DNA from 3 places in the Knoellia pratensis genome. Region 1 is predicted to be linked to each of the others. Evidence: predicted binding sites of a transcription regulator. Region 1 holds the regulator's gene; each other region holds the start of a gene.
The links. Region 1 encodes LexA, which represses DNA repair genes until DNA is damaged. Its sites were predicted from a motif close to TCGAACANNTGTTCGA; they were not measured.

Region 2: the regulator LexA is predicted to act here: its motif matches at 2,871-2,886, upstream of ACFQRE_RS04750 (HNH endonuclease signature motif containing protein).
Region 3: the regulator LexA is predicted to act here: its motif matches at 3,598-3,613, upstream of ACFQRE_RS06945 (HNH endonuclease signature motif containing protein).

The regions. Positions count from the first base shown of each region.
Region 1 is NZ_JBHTDJ010000004.1:11,139-17,205, forward strand. Features, by position in the region: gene ACFQRE_RS16160 (LysR family transcriptional regulator) at 1-662, opposite strand, end outside; gene ACFQRE_RS16165 (hypothetical protein) at 777-965, shown strand; gene ACFQRE_RS16170 (cysteine hydrolase family protein) at 1,112-1,705, shown strand; gene ACFQRE_RS16175 (Sir2 family NAD-dependent protein deacetylase) at 1,777-2,676, shown strand; gene lexA (transcriptional repressor LexA) at 2,673-3,425, opposite strand; gene ACFQRE_RS16185 (LysM peptidoglycan-binding domain-containing protein) at 3,622-4,047, shown strand; gene ACFQRE_RS16190 (VOC family protein) at 4,219-4,677, shown strand; gene ACFQRE_RS16195 (hypothetical protein) at 4,682-5,380, opposite strand; gene ACFQRE_RS16200 (GNAT family N-acetyltransferase) at 5,507-6,067, shown strand, end outside.
Region 2 is NZ_JBHTDJ010000001.1:1,001,413-1,007,479, forward strand. Features, by position in the region: gene ACFQRE_RS04735 (DinB family protein) at 1-34, opposite strand, end outside; gene ACFQRE_RS04740 (TrmH family RNA methyltransferase) at 33-683, shown strand; gene ACFQRE_RS04745 (HelD family protein) at 739-2,742, shown strand; gene ACFQRE_RS04750 (HNH endonuclease signature motif containing protein) at 2,900-4,552, shown strand; gene ACFQRE_RS04755 (YciI family protein) at 4,652-5,023, shown strand; gene ACFQRE_RS04760 (YciI family protein) at 5,020-5,394, shown strand; gene ACFQRE_RS04765 (YciI family protein) at 5,391-5,780, shown strand; gene ACFQRE_RS04770 (YciI family protein) at 5,777-6,067, shown strand, end outside.
Region 3 is NZ_JBHTDJ010000001.1:1,446,193-1,452,259, forward strand. Features, by position in the region: gene ACFQRE_RS06935 (uracil-DNA glycosylase) at 1-742, opposite strand, end outside; gene ligD (non-homologous end-joining DNA ligase) at 739-1,728, opposite strand; gene ACFQRE_RS06945 (HNH endonuclease signature motif containing protein) at 1,779-3,584, opposite strand; gene ACFQRE_RS06950 (PadR family transcriptional regulator) at 3,785-4,129, shown strand; gene ACFQRE_RS06955 (hypothetical protein) at 4,133-4,798, shown strand; gene ACFQRE_RS06960 (ABC-F family ATP-binding cassette domain-containing protein) at 4,892-6,067, shown strand, end outside.

The DNA.
Region 1 (6,067 bases):
TAGCCGGCCGTGCTCGCGAGCTGGAGGAGGTGGCCGCGACAGCGCGGACAGCCAGCGATCCAGGTCTCGTCCTTGAGGGCGGCCATGTCGACGTTCTTGGCGTGGGCGAGCTCGTGGGTGCGGGGGACTGCGAGCAGCACCTCGTCGTCGAGGAGGGGAGTGGTGACGAAGGCGTCGAGGTCCTCTTCGCCGCGACCGAGGTCGGTGCCCTCGTAGACGAAGGCCACTGCAAGGTCGCACTCGCCGGCGCGCAGGGCCGCAAGGGACTCGCGTGGTTCGGCTTCGCTGAACGTGATCGTGACACCGGGGTGGTCGGCCTTGACCTTGGCCAGCGCCTTGGGGACGAGGGTCGCGGACGCGCTGGGGAAGGCCATGAGCCGGACGCGGCCGGAGCGCAGTCCGGCGATGGCCGCGACTTCTTCCTCGGCGGCGTCAAGAGCAGAGAGGACAGGGCCCGCGTGGCGGGCGAGCACGGCGCCGGCCTCGGTGAGCCGCACGCTGCGACCGATGCGCTCGACGAGCGTCGTGCCCGTGCGTGTCTCGAGGCGGCGAACCATCTGCGAGATGGCGGGCTGGGAGTAGCCGAGCGAGAGCGCCGCCGCGGTGAAGCTGCCTTCATCGGCGATGGCGCGCATGACCCGGAGTCCGGCTGCATCAATCATGGATGCATTCTATAACGCTCAGTTATCAAAGTTCCAGTCCTCTGCACAGGGTGTGATGCAGGGTCCTGTGGTGGTGCGGCGTATCTGTGGGGAGAGCGCCGCCTCCTTCCGTACATGAAGACCACGATCCGCCGGCGGACAGCCCGCCGCAGCCACCACCCGGACGTCAGCTGTGACGCCCTCGGGCGCTGGCACTGGAAGTGCCAGTGTGGCGCCGGGGCCCACGCGGGAGGGTCGGCCACGGACTGGCGCTGGATGGTCACGGGGGCCCTCGTCCACCAGAACGCCTGCCCCGGCGAGTGACCGCCCCGGCCTCTCCCTTGCGTCTGCGTGAAGGGTCGCTGGAGCCGCCACATCCGCAGACGCAACGTGGGAAGTGGCGGAAAGTTTGCGGATGATGTCGTGGGAGCCACTAGGCCGACGGGTTGCCCTCGGTGTGAGGTGGTGACATGACCTCCGAGACTGCTCCGTTGCCCGCCATCGCCGACAACGCCGCCCTGGTGTTGATCGACATCCAGAACGGATTCGACGACGCGGCGTGGGGGCGCCCCGGTCCAGATGCCGCGGCGGCGCAGGAGCGGATGCGCGAACTCGCGCACAAGTGGGGCGAGTCGGGTCGACCCCTGGTCGTCGTACGCCACGACAGCACGAGCTCCGCCTCACCGCTGCGCCCGGGGCAGCCCGGCAACGACGTGGTCGCGTGGGTGGCAGAGCTCAAGGCCGACGTCCTCGTGACCAAGAGCGTCAACTCGGCCTTCATCGGTGAGCCGGACCTCGACGGCTGGCTGCGTGGACGCGGCATCAGCCAGATCGTCGTCATCGGGATCCAGACGAACATGTGCGTGGAGACGACGTCGCGAATGGGCGGGAACCTCGGCTACGACGTCATCGTGCCGATCGACGCGACGAGCACCTTCGACCTGGCGGGGCCGGACGGCGCAGTGATGTCGGCCGAGGACCTGGCCCGGGCCACGGCGACGAACCTGCACGGTGGAGGTTTCGCAACCGTCACTTCTGCGAGGGCGATCCTGGCGTCCGCCTGATGAGCGTGTCACTCGGCGTCGCGCCGCCCTGACCCCTCGGGGGCGGTCTCGTGCCGACTTACGATGGTGCGGTGAGTTCTGCGGTCAGGTCCAACATGAGCACCAACGTCAGCGTCGCCGACGTGGCTGCCCTGTTGCGCGACTGCGATCCAGCGCTCGTCCTCACCGGTGCCGGCATCTCCACCGAGAGTGGCATCCCGGACTACCGCGGCCCGGACGGCAATCGTCGGGTCACGCCAATGTCGCACCAGGAGTTCATTGCGACGAGTGCTGCGAGACAGCGCTATTGGGCTCGCAGCTTCATCGGCTGGCAGCGCTTCAGTGCGGCCGAACCCAACGCCGGACACCGCGCCGTCACCGGGCTCCAGCGCGCCGGGGCATTCGGCACGGTCATCACCCAGAACGTCGACGGACTCCATCAGGACGCCGGCACGCGTGACGTCATCGAGCTCCACGGGAGCCTCGCCGAGGTCGAATGCCTCACCTGCGGGGAGCGCGTGGACCGCGACCTCGTCCAGGCGTTCATGGACGACGCCAACCCCGGATTCGCCTCTCTCGCAATGGGACTCGTCGGCGACGGTTCTCAGGTGAGCAGTCAGATCCGGCCCGACGGCGACATCGTCCTGGCCGACTCGGCCGTCCAGACCTTTGTCGCTCCACGCTGTCTCGTATGCCGTGCCGACACCGTCAAACCCGACGTCGTCTTCTTCGGTGGTTCCGTTCCCAAGGCGCGGGTCGAGCAGTGTTTCGCCCTCACCGACGCGGCGCCCGCGCTCGTCGTGCTGGGGTCGTCGCTCAAGGTGATGAGCGGCTACCGGTTCGTACGACGGGCGGCCGCACACGGCATACCCGTCGTGGTCGTCACGAAGGGCCCCACACGCGGCGACGCCGAGACAACGCATCGGATCGATGCGTCGCTCGGCGTCACGTTGTCCGCGTTGGCGGACGAACTCGCTGTGAGTGTGGACTAGATCCGGCGGAGGACCGCGGTGACCTTGCCCAGGATGGTGGCGTGGTCGCCGTCGATCGGGTCGAAGGCGGGGTTGTGCGGCATGAGCCAGACCTTGCCGTCCTTGCGCTTGAACGTCTTGACTGTCGCCTCGTTGTCGAGCATCGCGGCCACGATGTCGCCGTTGTCGGCGTTGGGCTGCTGACGCACGACGACCCAGTCACCGTCGCAGATGGCGGCGTCGATCATCGAGTCACCCACGACCTTGAGCAGGAAGAGCGAGCCCTCGCCGACGATCTGCTTGGGCAGCGGGAAGACCTCGTCCACCATCTCCTCAGCCATGATCGGCACACCGGCGGCGATCCGTCCGAGGACGGGCACGTAGCTCGCCTCGGGACGCGCGTCACCCGAACCGGTCGGATCCATCTCGGCGTCGATGTCGTCGGGCGAGGCGCCACCGCGATAGCCGCGGATGTCGCTCGGCGTGTCGGGCGAGATGACCTCGAGCGCGCGCGGCCGGTTGGGGTCGCGGCGCAGGTAGCCCTTCTTCTCGAGCGCATTGAGCTGGTGCGACACCGAGCTGGGGGAGGTGAGGCCAACTGCCTGGCCGATCTCGCGCATGCTCGGCGGGTAGCCGCGCCGATCCACGGAGTTGCGGATGACGTCGAGAACCTTGCGCTGACGCACCGTGAGCGTGCCGTCACCGGGGTCGCGGTCGGGCAGCTGCTGCACAACACTGTCGTCGGCGTCGTGGCGGCGCTTGTCGCTCATGGGTTCGTCTCCTCGCGGGGCGTTGTCAGTGGTGCCTGATTGGCTTCCTGACATGAGCACAGACTACGGAGTTCGAGTACATGTTTCAAACATCTGTTCGACGCGTGTCTTGAAGTCCTCGAACATCCGTGCTAGAAATCGTACAAGCGTTCGTTCGAACACCGTTTCGATCGTGACATCGACCCAGGAGGACACCATGAGTGCAGTTGCAGTTCTGGACAGCGCTGCATTGCTGGACGGCACCACCAATGGGTATGCCGCACCCCGGCCCGTTCCGCGTCGTGCCCCGCAGCCGCGGCTCGTGTCCGTTCCCACGGGCGAGTCGGTGCGCGAGGTGGCGCAGCCCGCGCTGCGTCTGACCCGGGCCGGACGACTCGTTCTCACCAGTGCCGTCGTGCTCGTCGCTCTCCTTGTGGCGTTCGTCGCTCTCACCGGTGGGGCTGCCGCGTCGGCGCCCGCCGAGACGGTGACCGTCCAGCAGGGACAGACCCTCTCCGAGATTGCCGCCGAGAACTTGACCGGCGTGTCCATCGCGACTGGTGTGTCGATGCTCCAGGACGCCAACGACCTTGCCAGCGCGCAGGTCCAGGTCGGCCAGGCCATCGTCATCCCGCAGGGCTGATCGCACAGACACACACCACGAACTCCGAGCCGCTTCGACCCCGGCTCGGTCCTGAGTCCTTGGATGAGCTTCGACCCCTCTCCGACTCAGCAGGGAGAGCGCCCCGCCACTGTTGGTGCGGGGCGCTCTTTGCTGCGCAATAAGTCGGGGCAGTTTGCGCTTGGACCTCTCATGACGAACGAGAAGATTCAGAAGGTCAAGCAACTGCGGATCGTTGTCGAGGCGCAGGACTATGACGAGGCGGTCCGGTTCTATCGCGACGTGCTGGGCATGGACGAGATTGCGGCGTTCTCCGAGGGCGGCGACGACCGTGTCGCGATCCTCGAGGCCGGGCGGGCGACGTTCGAGATTGCGAGCCCCGCGCACAAGGTCGCGATTGACGCGGTCGAGGCCGGCGGAACCCCGAGCCCGAAGATCCGGATCGCCTTCGAGGTTGACGACGCGGAGTCGGCGACGCGTGAGGCCGAGGACGTCGGTGCGACCGTCGTGGCTGAGCCGGTCCTCACGCCGTGGATGTCGCTCAACTCGCGGCTCGAGGCGCCAGCCGGCCTGACGATCACCTTCTTCCAGGAGACCGTGGACTCGCACGAGCGTGCCGAGCGTGAAGGGTTCGGCACCAACGAGGTCTGACTCGTCAGCGGATCCAGACGGTGAGCGGGCCGATGGTGTCGAAGCGAGCGGCACGCGCCGCCGCGACACCATCGCCCGACTCCCACCCGACAAGGTGGTGACCCGGTGCCACGAGTGCCGCTGCAGCGGCGGCTCCGACCCACGCGCGCGCATCGTCCCCGTCTGCCGCGAAGACGTTGGTGATGCCTGCGACCTGGCCCGTCACGTTGACGATGCACCCGGCGGTCACGTGCTCACCCTCTGTTGCGGCCAGGACCTTCACCCCCTCTTCTGCGAGCAGCGAGGGACCGAGAATGACTGCGTCCTGCGGGGCTGACGCCCAGGCCCGACTCCACCCCTCCATCTGCGCTGCCGATCGAACTTCGCGCCAGGTCCCACCGTCGCCGCCAGTGCGTGCGGCGGCATCGTCGGCGTCGAGCCAGAGCCATTCACCCGCGATGAGCGGGGCGAAGTCGGCCCTGGTCAGGTCCAGGCTCGCCCAACTGTCCTTGATCGAGGCTCCGGCAGCGGCGTCGATGCGCTGCAGGATGTCGAGCTCGCTGGTCGACTCCGTGAGGGTGACGGCGTCCGGGTAGAGCGGAGGAGTGCGTACCGGGCTCGACCACACCGCAGAGCCGAACGTTCCCGAGATCCCGTGCGAGCGGCATACGCCATCGCACCAGAGCGCATTGTTGCGGGCGGCGAGCTCGATGCGGTCGGTCACCACCCGATCATGGTCACGGGACAACGGCGTGTCGCGTGATTTTCGGGGGAATGGGTGAGAAATGCACGGGAGGGGTGGGGGGAAAGGCGTTGGCGGTCAGGGCTTCTCGCCTGTTAGGCATGGCGCATGACTTCTCCCGAGATCGCCTGGCCGCGCACGACTGAGCGCCTGACCCTGCGGCCGGTGACCGATGGCGACATCGACCAGATGCTGACCTACCGCAATGATCCCGAGGTCCGACGCTGGCTCATTCGGGCCACCGTCGATCCCGCGACCTTCCGGCAGAAGTGGCTCGCGTCGGTCGAGGATCCAGACGACCACTCGTGCATCGCCCTCGTGGGGGACCAGCACATCGGCAGCGGAATGTTGGAAGTCCTCGATGGCATGGGCCAGGACGACGCGCCGGAGTCCATCAAGGTCGAGGGAATGCTCGGCTACATCCTCGACCCGGCGCACGCGGGCCACGGTTATGCCACGGAGCTGGCCCACAACCTGCTCTCCTTGGCCTTCGACAACCTGGGCCTGCGTCGGGTGACGGCCGGTTGCTACGCCGACAACATCGCCTCGCGGCGGGTTCTCGAGAAGGTCGGCATGCGACTGGAGCAGTACGGCGTGCAGGACTCGTGGCAGGCCGAACTCGGCTGGATCGACGGCTGCACCTATGCGCTCCTCAAGGAGGAGTGGGAC
Region 2 (6,067 bases), on a different contig from region 1:
CCACCCACATGTCGTCGTACGTCTCGTTGCTCATGCCTGACATTGTTGGCCCCGTGAGTGACGAGCGCGAGGCGATTGTTGGCGTCGGCCCCTGGGAGGGGCCGTGGCCCGACGACGACCGGCTCGACCCGGACCTGCTGCGCGACGGCGATCGGCGCAACGTCGTCGACGACTACCGCTACTGGCGGCACGACGCGATCGTCGCCGACCTCGACACGCGTCGCCACGACTTCCACATCGCCATCGAGAACTGGGAGCACGACTTCAACATCGGCTCGGTCGTCCGCACCGCCAACGCGATGGGCGCCGCCGCCTTCCACATCGTCGGCCGGCGCCGGTGGAACCGCAGGGGTGCGATGGTCACGGACCGCTACCAGCACGAGCACCACCACCCCGCGCCAGGTGACCTGGCCACGTGGGCTGGTGCGAACGGCATACGCCTCATCGGGATCGACAACCTGCCCGGCAGCCGCCCGCTCGAGACCTACGACCTCCCGAGGAACGCGATGCTCGTCTTCGGGCAGGAGGGGCCGGGGTTGTCCGAGGCGATGCGTGCGGAGTGCGAGGCGACGCTGCACATCGAGCAGTTCGGTTCGACCCGCTCGATCAATGCCGGCGCTGCCGCAGCCATCGCCATGCACGCCTGGGTGCGACGGCACGTCTTCGACCAGCCGATCACCTAGGCTGTCTCTTCCCCCCAACACACCCTGAGCTCAGGAGAGGCACTTCGTCATGCCCATGAACGAGGAGCTCACGGAAGAACAGCACCATCTCGCGAACGCGCGAGCCGAACTGGCCCGCATGCGCGAACGCACCCTGGCGCTCGACATCCAGGGCGGTGACGCGGTCTCGTCGGAGCGGCTCGCCGAGACCCTGTGGCGTCGGGCCCGATCGCTCGAGGACGACCCGACGACGGCGCTCTTCTTCGGCCGCGTCGACCTCGACACCGACGAGCGCTGGTACATCGGCCGTCGCCACGTCACCGACGACGCGGGCGACCCCTTGGTGATCGACTGGAGAGCGCCGGTGTCGACGACGTTCTATCGCGCGTCGCACACCGAGCCGATGGGCGTGCGGCTGCGGCGACGCTTCGGCTACGACCACGGCTCGATCACCGCCATGGAGGACGAGCACCTGCTCGACGTCGGTGAGCCGGAAGCGCGCTCGCGGATCCTGGCGACCGAGATCGAGCGCCCGCGCGTCGGCCCCATGCGTGACATCGTCGCGACGATCCAGCCCGAGCAGGACGCGTTGGTGCGTGTCGACGCGACGACGACGGTCTGCATCCAGGGCGCACCGGGGACGGGTAAGACGGCGGTCGGTCTGCACCGCGCGGCGTGGTTGCTCTATGCCTATCGCGCTCGGCTCGGTCGCAGCGGAGTCCTCGTCATCGGCCCGAACGACGCCTTTCTCGAACACATCGGTGCAGTGTTGCCCACACTTGGTGAGGTCGAGGTCCGGCACACGAGCATCGAGGCACTCACCGCATCGGTGCCGATCCGCGCGACGGAGGCGACAGCCGTCGCACAGCTCAAGGGTGACGCGCGGATGGCCGCGGTGTTGCACCGCGCCGTGTGGTCGCACCTCGTGCCGCCCGGTGAGGCGATGGTTGTGCCGCGCGGGGCGCGCAGGTGGCGGGTCGCGGCATACGACATCGCTCCTCTGGTCGATGGGCTCGCGGGTCGCGATATCCGCTACGACGCCGCTCGGGTGCTGTTGCCGCAGCGGCTTGCTCACGCCGTGCTGGTCAAGATGGAGGCGTTGGGGGAGTACCCCGATGACCGCGTGCAGGACGCCATCGCGCGCAGCGCTCCGGTCAAGGCGTATGCCGCGTCGCTCTGGCCCAAGGTCGACGCCCGTGCGCTGCTGCACCGGTTGTTGTCGGACAGTGATGCACTCGCGACCGCGGCCGAAGGCGTGCTGAGCGACGAGGAGCAGCAGCTGTTGCTCTGGGAAAAGCCCTCTCGCGCAGCGGGATCGGCGAAGTGGACCCTCGCCGACACGGTGCTGCTGGATGAGTTGGGCGACCTCCTCAACCGGACACCGAGCCTGGGCCACGTCGTGTTGGACGAGGCCCAGGACCTCTCACCGATGCAGCTGCGAGCGGTCGGTCGACGCTGCTCGACGGGGGCCGCGACGGTGCTTGGTGACATTGCGCAGGGGACGACGCCGTGGTCGACGGCGTCGTGGGCCGAGAGTCTCCACCACCTCGGCAAACCCGACGGCGTGGTGTCAGAGCTGCGCCGCGGGTTCCGCGTGCCGGCGAGCGTCATCGAGTTCGCGGCGCGGCTGCTGCCCCAGGCGGCGCCCGGTCTCGCGGCTCCGGAATCGGTGCGAGACAACCCTGGTCGGCTCGATCTGGTTACCGTGGGACCCGCCGATCTGGTGAGTGAGACTGTCTCGCAGGTGGATCGGCTGCGTGTCCTCGAAGGCAGTAGCGGCGTCATCGTTCCTGACGGGCGGGTCGCCGAGGTGTCCCGAGCGCTCGATGCTGCCGGGATCGAGCACGGCACGCTCGGTGCCACTCATGGGGACGTTGACCACCAGGTTGACGTCGTTCCCGCGACGGTGGCCAAGGGCCTCGAGTTCGACCACGTCCTCGTGTTGGAGCCGGGCGAGATCGCGGCCGCCGAGCCGGACGAGCGCACGGGCCTGCGGCGTCTGTACGTCGTCCTCACTCGTGCCGTTTCCGATCTCACCGTCGTCCACTCCGCGCCACTTCCGGACGCCTTGAGGAACTAGGGTTCCCGACGCTGTCAGTGGCTGTTGTCAGCCTGGTTGACGAGGGTGCGGCTTGTCGTGCCTGTATGGTGAATATCGTTGTGCCACTTGCGAATTCAGCCCAGAGCGTAGCCCGAAAACCTTGACTCTAGAACTCACGTTCGAGTATTGTTGGGTCATGGAGACCACCGCTGCGACCGCCGCCCTTGAGGGCCGGTATGCCGCGTTGCGTGCGTGCGCTGACCAGTTGAGTTCCGATGAGCTCCTGGACGTCATCGAGCTCGCGCAGCGGGAGAAGGACGCGGCGTCGGCCCGGCAGGCGGTGGCGTTGGCGCACCTGTCCGCGCGCGATGCGCACCGGCAGGAGGACGGCATGCCTGCGGAGGTGCATCACGGGTTGGGCTACCAACGCCTGGACGGGCCGGAGCTGGCGGCACCCAGGTTGGGGTGTTCGGTGTTCGTGGCGACGAACCGGATCCTGGATGCGATCCGGCAGATGACCCGCACCCCGGCCGTGGTCGATGCCATGGCCTGTGGTGACCTGGATGAGTACCGTGCCCGGGTTGTGACGGAGGAGACGGAGTTCTTGTCGGCGGAGTCCGCGGCGGAGGTGGTGGACCGGGTCAAGGACGTGTGGGGGCAGCTGACCGTGGGCCCGTTGCGTCAATTCCTGGCCCGGACCGCGGCGCTGGTGGACCCGGATGCGGTGACCGCGCATGTGGAGGACGAGCGCGCCCGGCGCGGGTTGACGCGTCGCACCGGCGTCAACGGTACTGATCACTGGCGCGGTGACTTCCGTGTCGAGGACGCGCGTGGTGCGTGGGCTGCTGTCACCGAACGCGCCCGCCAGCTGGTGCGGGAGAACAAGGCCCACAGCCTCGAACTCGCCCGGGCGGACGCGATGATGGAACTCATCCTCGAACACAGTGATGTCAAGGTCATCGTCCACACCACCCGCGCCGCCGACGACGGTGACACCACCGCCACCACCGCCGACACCAACACCGCCGCGGCGAGCGGTGCAGCGGAGGACCTGGTTGAGGTGGGTGGCCTCGGACAAGGTGGCACGACCTTCGTGCGCCGTGAATGGCTCGACAATGCCGGCACCTCCGACCCCGACCGGGAACTGACCTGCGACCGCGACACCGGCGCACTCGTGCACGGTGACGTACCCGCAGCGTTGGCTCGCGGACAGGCTCGCGCCCGACGTGCCCACCGCAAAGCCGAACGCTCCGACCAGAACCTCGAAGACTTCAGCCAGTCCTACCGGGTGCCCGACGGCATGGCCCGACTCACCCGACTACGCGATGGATCCTGTCGCTTCCCGGGGTGCACTGTGCCCGCACACCAGTGCGACCTCGACCACGTCCGCCCCTGGCCGACCGGACCCACAAGCCCGATCAACCTCATGTGCCTGTGCCGACGCCACCACCGCATCAAGCAACGCGACGGCTGGACCGTGACACTCCACCCCGACGGCACAGTCACCTGGACCGACCCCACCAGGCTGCAACGCACCACGTGGCCCGTGGACCACCTCCACCTCGTCACCGCCGGACACACCCACCGCGACCCGTCCGCGTCCACCACGTCCTCGGCGCGAGCCGACGGCGGCGACATCCCCACCACCTTCGAGGAGGAGCTCATCGAACTCCTCGGCGGACCCGACAACGCCCAACCCCGCGCGTACCCGTTCGCGTTCGACATGAACGGCAACACCTTCGGCGGCCCACCACCACGCATCGACCTCGACTTCAACCCCAGCTGGAACCGCTACCACGTCGACTTCCCACCGCGACCACCCCGCCCGCCCCAACCCATCCCCTTCTGACGCGTTTCGAGTCGTGTTGTCGATTCGGCTGTGGTTCGCTCGTCAGGTGAGTGAGGTCGCACTCGCGCCCTCACTCACCACGACCACTTGGAGAACCCGATGAGTCGCTTCCTCGTCCTGCTGCCCGCACCTGAGGCGGAGTGGGCGCAGCTCCCAGCCGAGGAGCACGAGAAGGGGATGCGCTCCCACGAGCAGTTCCATCGTGACCTCGCCGCGGGTCAACACAAGATCGTGGCTGGCGGCCCGTTGGAGCCGTCGGCGCGCGCAGTCTCGATGCGCCCCGGCGAGCGGGGCGGGCCAGCGCTCGTCACCGAAGGTCCGTTCACTGAATCCGTCGAGCAGATCGTCGGCTTCTACCTCCTGGACTCCGAGGACGGTGACGACCTGCGTCGCGTCTGCGAGGAGTTCGCGTCCCGTGGTGAACACATCGAGTTCCGCCGGATGGCCGAGACAGAAGAGGATCTGACATGAGCGCACAGACCAAGGAATACGTCGTCCTCATCATCGGAGACGCCGATCGCTGGTGGACCACGATGACCGACGAGGAACGCAAGGCCGGGTATGCCGTCTACGACCGTTTCGGTGAAGAGCTCGCCGAGCGTGGACACGAGGTGACTGGTGGAGCCGAACTGAATCTCTCCTCCACCGCCAGGACCATCCGTGCCGGCGGGGGCCCCGTCACCGACGGCCCGTACGCGGAGTCGGCCGAGCAGGTCGGAGGCTTCTACCAGGTCAGGACGGAGAATCTCGACGACCTCCTCGAGTGCTGCCAGATGCTCGCCGAGCTCGGCGACGGCATCGAGGTCCGCCCGGTCGTCACCGACGAGGACCGGGCGTCATGAAGCGCTACGTCATCCTGCTGCCCGGCGACGAGTCGGCGTGGGAGGCCGCGACCCAGGAGCACCGTGACGCGGTCTATGCGCGACACGACGAGTTCGGTCAGCAGCTGAGGGCGCACGGCCACACCGTTGTCGGTGGTGCCGAGCTCACCCACTCGCGTGAGGCCAAGCTCGTGCGGGCAGATGCCGACGGGAAGGTCATGGTGAGCGATGGTCCCTTCGCGGAGACCGCCGAACAGCTGACCGGCTACTACGAGGTCGAGACCGACGACCTCGAGGACCTGCTCCAGCTGGTGGGCCTCGTCGCCGGACCAGATCACGACCGCGCCGGCATGGGCGGCGTCGAGGTGCGTCGCGTCATCGGTGACGAGGATCGGGTGTCGTCGTGAAGCGCTACGTCTTCCTCCTCGCCTACCGCGAGAGCATCTGGGGCGAGGCGTCAGTCGAGCAGCAGCAGTCGTGGATGGAGGATCACGAGCGCTTCCACGCGTTCGTCGCCCTCCATGGGCGCACGATCGCGACGGCTCCGCTGGCCAGCGTCAGCGATGCGACGACCGTCCGCCACATCGAGGGTCAGCGCGTGGTCACCGACGGTCCGTTCGCCGAGACGACGGAGACCGTTGGCGGCTACTACGACATCGAGCTCCCGAGCCTCGACGTCGCCATCGAGGGGGCG
Region 3 (6,067 bases), on a different contig from region 1:
GGGTGTGGAGGACGGTCTCGACGGCGTGGCCGAACTTCGGCTTCGGTTTGGGGACGCTCCAGCGCAGGCTTGTCGTCGCGGCGAGGACGCCGTTCCAGCCGATGGCGCCGAGGGTCATGATGACGTGGAGGCGGTCGCCGAGGAGTTCGAGGTCGCGGCCGAGCCACGTGGCGCAGGTGGCCCTTTCGGTTGGCGTGGGCTTGTTCTCGGGTGGTGCGCACCGCACCGCGGCAACGATGCGTATGCCGCTCAGCTCGAGGCCGTCGCCGGCGCCGACCGAGGTCGGCTGGTTCGCGTATCCGGTGCGGTGGAGGGCGGCATACAGGAAGTCGCCGGAGGCGTCGCCGGTGAACATGCGGCCGGTGCGGTTGGTGCCGTTGGCCGCTGGTGCGAGACCGACGATGAGCGCGGTCGCGTCGGGATCGCCGAACGACGGGCCAGGCCGCCCCCAGTAGGGCTGGTCGGCGAAGGAGGCCCGACGGTCCTGTCTCGCAACGGTTTCGCGCCAGTCGACGAGTCGTGGGCAAGCGCGACAGACCGTGACGCGGGCGTCGACGTCGGTGAGAGTGAGGGCGCTGGCCGAGAGGCTGTGGACGTCGTCGGCGTCGCGGGCGACCGGGGTGTCTGGGGTGCCGGGGTCGCCGGGCCAGCCGGTGCCGGGCGGGACGGGGGAGAGGAACGGGTTGCCCGTGATGGGGTGCTTGTCGGGGCCGACGCGCGTGACTTCGTCGCCGGTCGTCATGGCTTGGCTTCGTCGTCCTCGGGCTCTGGCGGTGTGTCGGCGCCCTCGCGTTCATCGCGGTCGGCCCACTCGAGGAGCGGGGCGATGTCGAAGACGTGCTGGTCGATGTCGGCGTGGAGGTCGCCCAGCTGCGCATAGCGCTCCGGGACGGTGGCGATGGTGCAGTCCTGGGGTTCGACGTCGTCGACCTCGTCCCACGTGATCGGGGTCGAGACCGTGCCGATCGTGTTGCCGCGCACCGAATAGGCGCTCGCGATCGTGTGATCGCGAGCATTCTGGTTGTAGTCGACGAACACCGCTTCGGGGTCGCGATCCTTGCGCCACCAGGTCGTCGTGACGTCTTCGGGGGCGCGGCGTTCGACCTCGCGGGCGAAGGCGAGGGCGGCGCGGCGCACATCCTGGAAGCCGTGGTCGGGCTTGATGCGGACGTAGACGTGGAGCCCGTGCCCGCCGCTCGTCTTGGGGAAGCCGGTGGCTCCGAGCTCGTCGAGCACTTCGTGGGCGACGTGTGCGACGCGCCTCACCCGCTCGAACGGCGCGTCGGGCATCGGATCAAGGTCGATGCGCCACTCGTCGGGCTGTTCGGTATCGGCGCGGCGGCTGTTCCACGGGTGAAACTCGACGGTGCTCATCTGCACGGCCCAGATGATGTGGGCGACGTCGGTGGGGCAGAGCTCGTCGGCGTGCAGCCCGTATCGCGGGAAGTGCAGCCGGACGGTCTCGAGCCAGGGTGGGGCGCCGCGGGGGACGCGCTTCTGGTGGACCTTCTTGCCGTCGACGCCGTCGGGGAAGCGGTGCAGCATCGTCGGCCGCTCGCGCAGGGCGTTGAGGATGCCATCGCCGACGGAGACGTAGTAGTTCGCCAGGTCGAGCTTGGTCTCACCGCGCGCGGAGAAGTAGACGCGCTCAGGGCTCGACAGCTTCACGTCGCGGCCGGCGACGTCGAGGATCACCGGTTCGCCGAACTCACCCTTGCGAGAGGCCATGCACGACACCGTATGCCGTCCGCTCACCTTCGCGGTGCGGTCCGGTCCACTCAGAACGGGATGACCTCTGGCGGGCGGGGCGGCGTCGGTGGGAAGTCGACGCGGTAGCGGTTCCAGCTGGGGTTGAAGTCGAGGTCGATGCGGGGTGGTGGTCCGCCGAAGGTGTTGCCGTTGAGGTCGAAGGACTTCGGGGAGGCGCGGGGTTGGGCGTTGTCGGGTCCGCCGAGGAGTTCGATGAGCTCCTCTTCGAAGGTGGTGGGGATGTCGGTGGGGTCGCCTGCGATGCGGCCAGCCGTCGAAGGGTCGCGGTGGGTGTGTCCGGCGGTGATGAGGTGGAGGTGGTCCACGGGCCAGGTGGTGCGTTGCAGCCCGGTGGGGTCGGTCCAGGTGACTGTGCCGTCGGGGTGGAGCTTCACGGTCCAGCCGTCGCGTTGCTTGATGCGGTGGTGGCGCCGGCACAGGCACATGAGGTTGATCGGGCTTGTGGGTCCGGTCGGCCAGGGGCGGACGTGGTCCAGGTCGCACTGGTGCGCGGGCACAGTGCACCCGGGGAAGCGACAGGATCCATCGCGCAACCGGATGAGGCGCGCCATGGGGTCGGGCACCCGGTAGGACTCGCTGAAGTCGACGGGCTCATCGACGGCCTCGTCAGCGATCTCCTTGACGGATCGTGAAGCTGCGGTCGGCGAATCCGGGCCGCGTGACCCGCTTCGTCGCGTGGTGTCCTTCGCGGCGTGCTCTTTGACGCGTTCCCGTGCGCGGTGAGCACGTCGGGCCTGTGCCTGGCCGCGTGCCAACGCTGCGGGCACGTCACCGTGCACCAGGGCGCCGGTGCCGTGGTCGCAGGTGAGTTCCCGGTCGGGGTCGGAGGTGCCAACCTGGTCGAGCCATTCACGGCGCACGAAGGTCGTGCCACCTTGTCCGAGCCCGCCGACCTCGACGAGGTCCTCTGCAGCCCAAGGCCCGGTCGAGGTGGAGTGAGTGGGAGCGGTGTCAGAGTCGGCAGCTTTGGCACCACGGCCATGGGAAGAGGCGTCAGCAGTGGTGTCGTCCTTGGTGTCGCTGTCGGGGGCGGCGCGGGTGGTGTGGACGATGACTTTGACATCACTGTGTTCGAGGATGAGTTCCATCATCGCGTCAGCCCGGGCGAGTTCGAGGCTGTCGGCCTTGTTCTCCCGCACCAGCTGGCGGGCGCGTTCGGTGACAGCAGCCCACGCACCCCGCGCGTCCTCGACACGGAAGTCGCCGCGCCAGTGATCCGTACCGTTCGTCCCCGTGCGGCGGGTCAACCCGCGCCGGGCGCGCTCGTCCTCCACATGGGCGGTGACCGCATCCGGGTCCACCTGCGCCGCGGTGCGGGCCAGGAGTTGCCGCAACGGACCCACGGTCAGCTGCCCCCACACGTCCTTGACCCGGTCCACCACCTCCGCGGCGGACTGCGCCGACAAGAACTCCGTCTCCTCCGTCACAACCCGCGCACGATGCTCATCCAGGTCACCACTGGCCATGGCATCGACCACGGCCGGGGTGCGGGTCATCTGCCGGATCGCATCCAGGATCCGGTTCGTCGCCACGAACACTGAACACCCCAACCTGGGTGCCGCCAGCTCGGGCCCGTCCAGGCGTTGGTAGCCCAACCCGTGGTGCACCTCAGCAGGCATGCCGTCCTCCTGCCGGTGCGCATCACGCGCGGACAGGTGCGCCAACGCCACCGCCTGACGGGCCGACGCCGCGTCCTTCTCCCGCTGCGCGAGCTCGATGACGTCCAGGAGCTCATCGGAACTCAACTGGTCAGCGCACGCACGCAACGCGGCATACCGGCCCTCAAGGGCGGCGGTCGCAGCGGTGGTTTCCATGACCCAACAATACTCGAACGTGAGTTCTAGAGTCAAGGTTTTCGGGCTACGCTCTGGGCTGAATTCGCAAGTGGCACAGCACTATTCACCAAAAAAGCAGGGGACACGTCAACGCTCGTCAACCACGCTAACAACAGTCACTGACAGACACCCGCACTAACTAGTTGACATTCCTACCTAGGTTGCAGAACTATCTAGCCATGGGGAAGGCAAAGGTACGCGAGGATCGACAGAGCCAGTGGCTCAAGGGTGTCCTCGATCTCGCCGTGCTCGCAGCCCTGTCGCGCGAGACGTCCGCGTACGGCTACACCCTCATGGCCTCCTTGGCTGACCTGGGATTCGAGGGCATCAAGGGCGGCACGATCTACCCACTGCTGGGCCGGCTCGAGGAGGACGGCCTCGTCAAGAGCGAATGGGTCACCGGGCAGTCCGGGCCACCCCGCAAGTACTTCTGGCTGACCCCCGCCGGTCGCGCCGAGCTCGACTCCGGCCGCGCAGGTTGGCTCACCTTCTCAAACACCATGGCCGAAGCGCTGGAGGGCTGACTCGTGCCGACCGACCTGTGGGAGTACTCGAAGGTCCTCGCGGAACAACTGCGCCTCAACGGGATGAAGGAGGAGCAGGTTGAGGAGGTCGTGGCCGAGGTGCAGCAGCATGTCCTCGACACGCAGCAGGACCCGGTGGAGGCGTTCGGCCAGCCCACCGACTACGCAGTCACCTGGATGGCGCCAAGTTCGAGCCGGCGGGTTCTGCGGATCCTGGCAGCCGTGGCGGGGGTGACCAGCATCCTGGCGCTGCTCAGGGGCCTCACGGCGCAGGGATCCTGGTCCGACCAGGTCGAGATCGACTCGTTCTACGTCTCCATGTGGCTGATCTGGGTCGTGGCGTTGGCTGTACTGCCGTGGACCGTCGAGATCTGGCTCGCGCGCCGCCGCGGGCAACGTGTCGGCAGTCCCGGGGGAGTTCCGCTCGGGGTGCTGCTTGCCGGCATCTCAGCTCTCGTGCTGGCCGTGATCTGGGCCGGAGCCACGATGGTGATGGGGGATGGGGGCGCGGTGTTCTCGACGCCCAAGTGGTCCCTGGTCCTCATCGGGGTCCTCTGCCTGCCCGGGGTGATGTTCATCGGAAGCCAACGCAACGCTGCCCTCCCGGACGGCCCGGGGAAAAGGGCGACCTGGAAAACGCGCGTGCGGCGGGCCTTCATCAACCGCTAGCCTCGTGCCCATCATGAAGAACTGATCCAGCGACCAGCACGCGCCCGAGGCCACCCGCCCGCGCGAGCACTCGAACCTCCCCGCTGGAGTTCCATGACCCACCCACTCACCATCCGCGACGTGTCGCACGGCTACGCCGGCCGCACCGTCCTCGACGCCATCGACCTCACCGTCGCACCGGGCCAACGCGTGGGCCTCATCGGCGAAAACGGTTCTGGCAAGTCGACGCTCATCCGTCTCGTCGCTGGGATCGAGCAGCCCAACCACGGCACGATCACGACACCCGATGACCTCGGCTACCTCGCCCAAAACAGCGGGCTCGACCCGCACGACACCGTCGACGACGTCCTCACGCAGGCCCTCGCGCCACTCCACCATGCTGTCGCGCGCCTTGAGGCCATCAGTGACGAACTCACCAATCCCGCTGTGGCACAGGCCTATGACAAACTCCTCACCTGGGCGACCCTCCACGACGCGTGGGATGCCGACCGCCGCGCCGAGCTCTCTGCGCATCGCCTTGGCCTCGACGCCATCGACCGCACCCGCACGATCGCCGAACTCAGCGGAGGCCAACGCAGCCGCCTCGCACTCGCCGCCCTCCTCACCCGGCGCCCCGAGTGCCTCGTCCTCGACGAACCCACCAACCACCTCGACGACCAGGCCCTCGACCACCTCGAGTCCGAGCTCAACCAGCTCCCCGGAGCCGTCCTCGTCGCCAGCCACGACCGCACCTTCCTCGACAGGGTCTGCACCGCCGTCGTCGACCTCGACCCCAGCCACTTCGGGACCGACGGCGAAGGTGGGAGACGATTCACCGGCAACTACACGGCATACCTGACATTCCGTCGCGATTCCCAGCGACGCTGGGCGGAGGCGTATGCCGCCCAGCAGAGCGAGCTTGGCCACTTGCGGATCGCTGCGCGCACGACGACAAGCGATGTCGCGCACAACCGGGGTCCGCGGGACAACGACAAGTTCATCCACGCGTTCAAGGGCGCCCGCGTGCAGAAGTCCGCGAGCCGCCGCAGCCGTGACGCCCAGCAACGCATCGAGGTCCTCGAACGCGACCAGGTGCGCAAGCCACACCCACCCCTGAGGTTCGCTGCGGACTTCACGGCAGCCAGTGCCGGGTCCGTCCGCGTGCGCGATCTCGTCGTCGACGGGCGCGTCCACGTGCCGCGGCTCGACGTCGCAGCGGGGGAGCACGTCCTCATCGAGGGATCCAACGGCTCCGGCAAGTCCACCCTGCTCAAGGTGCTCGCAGGTCGA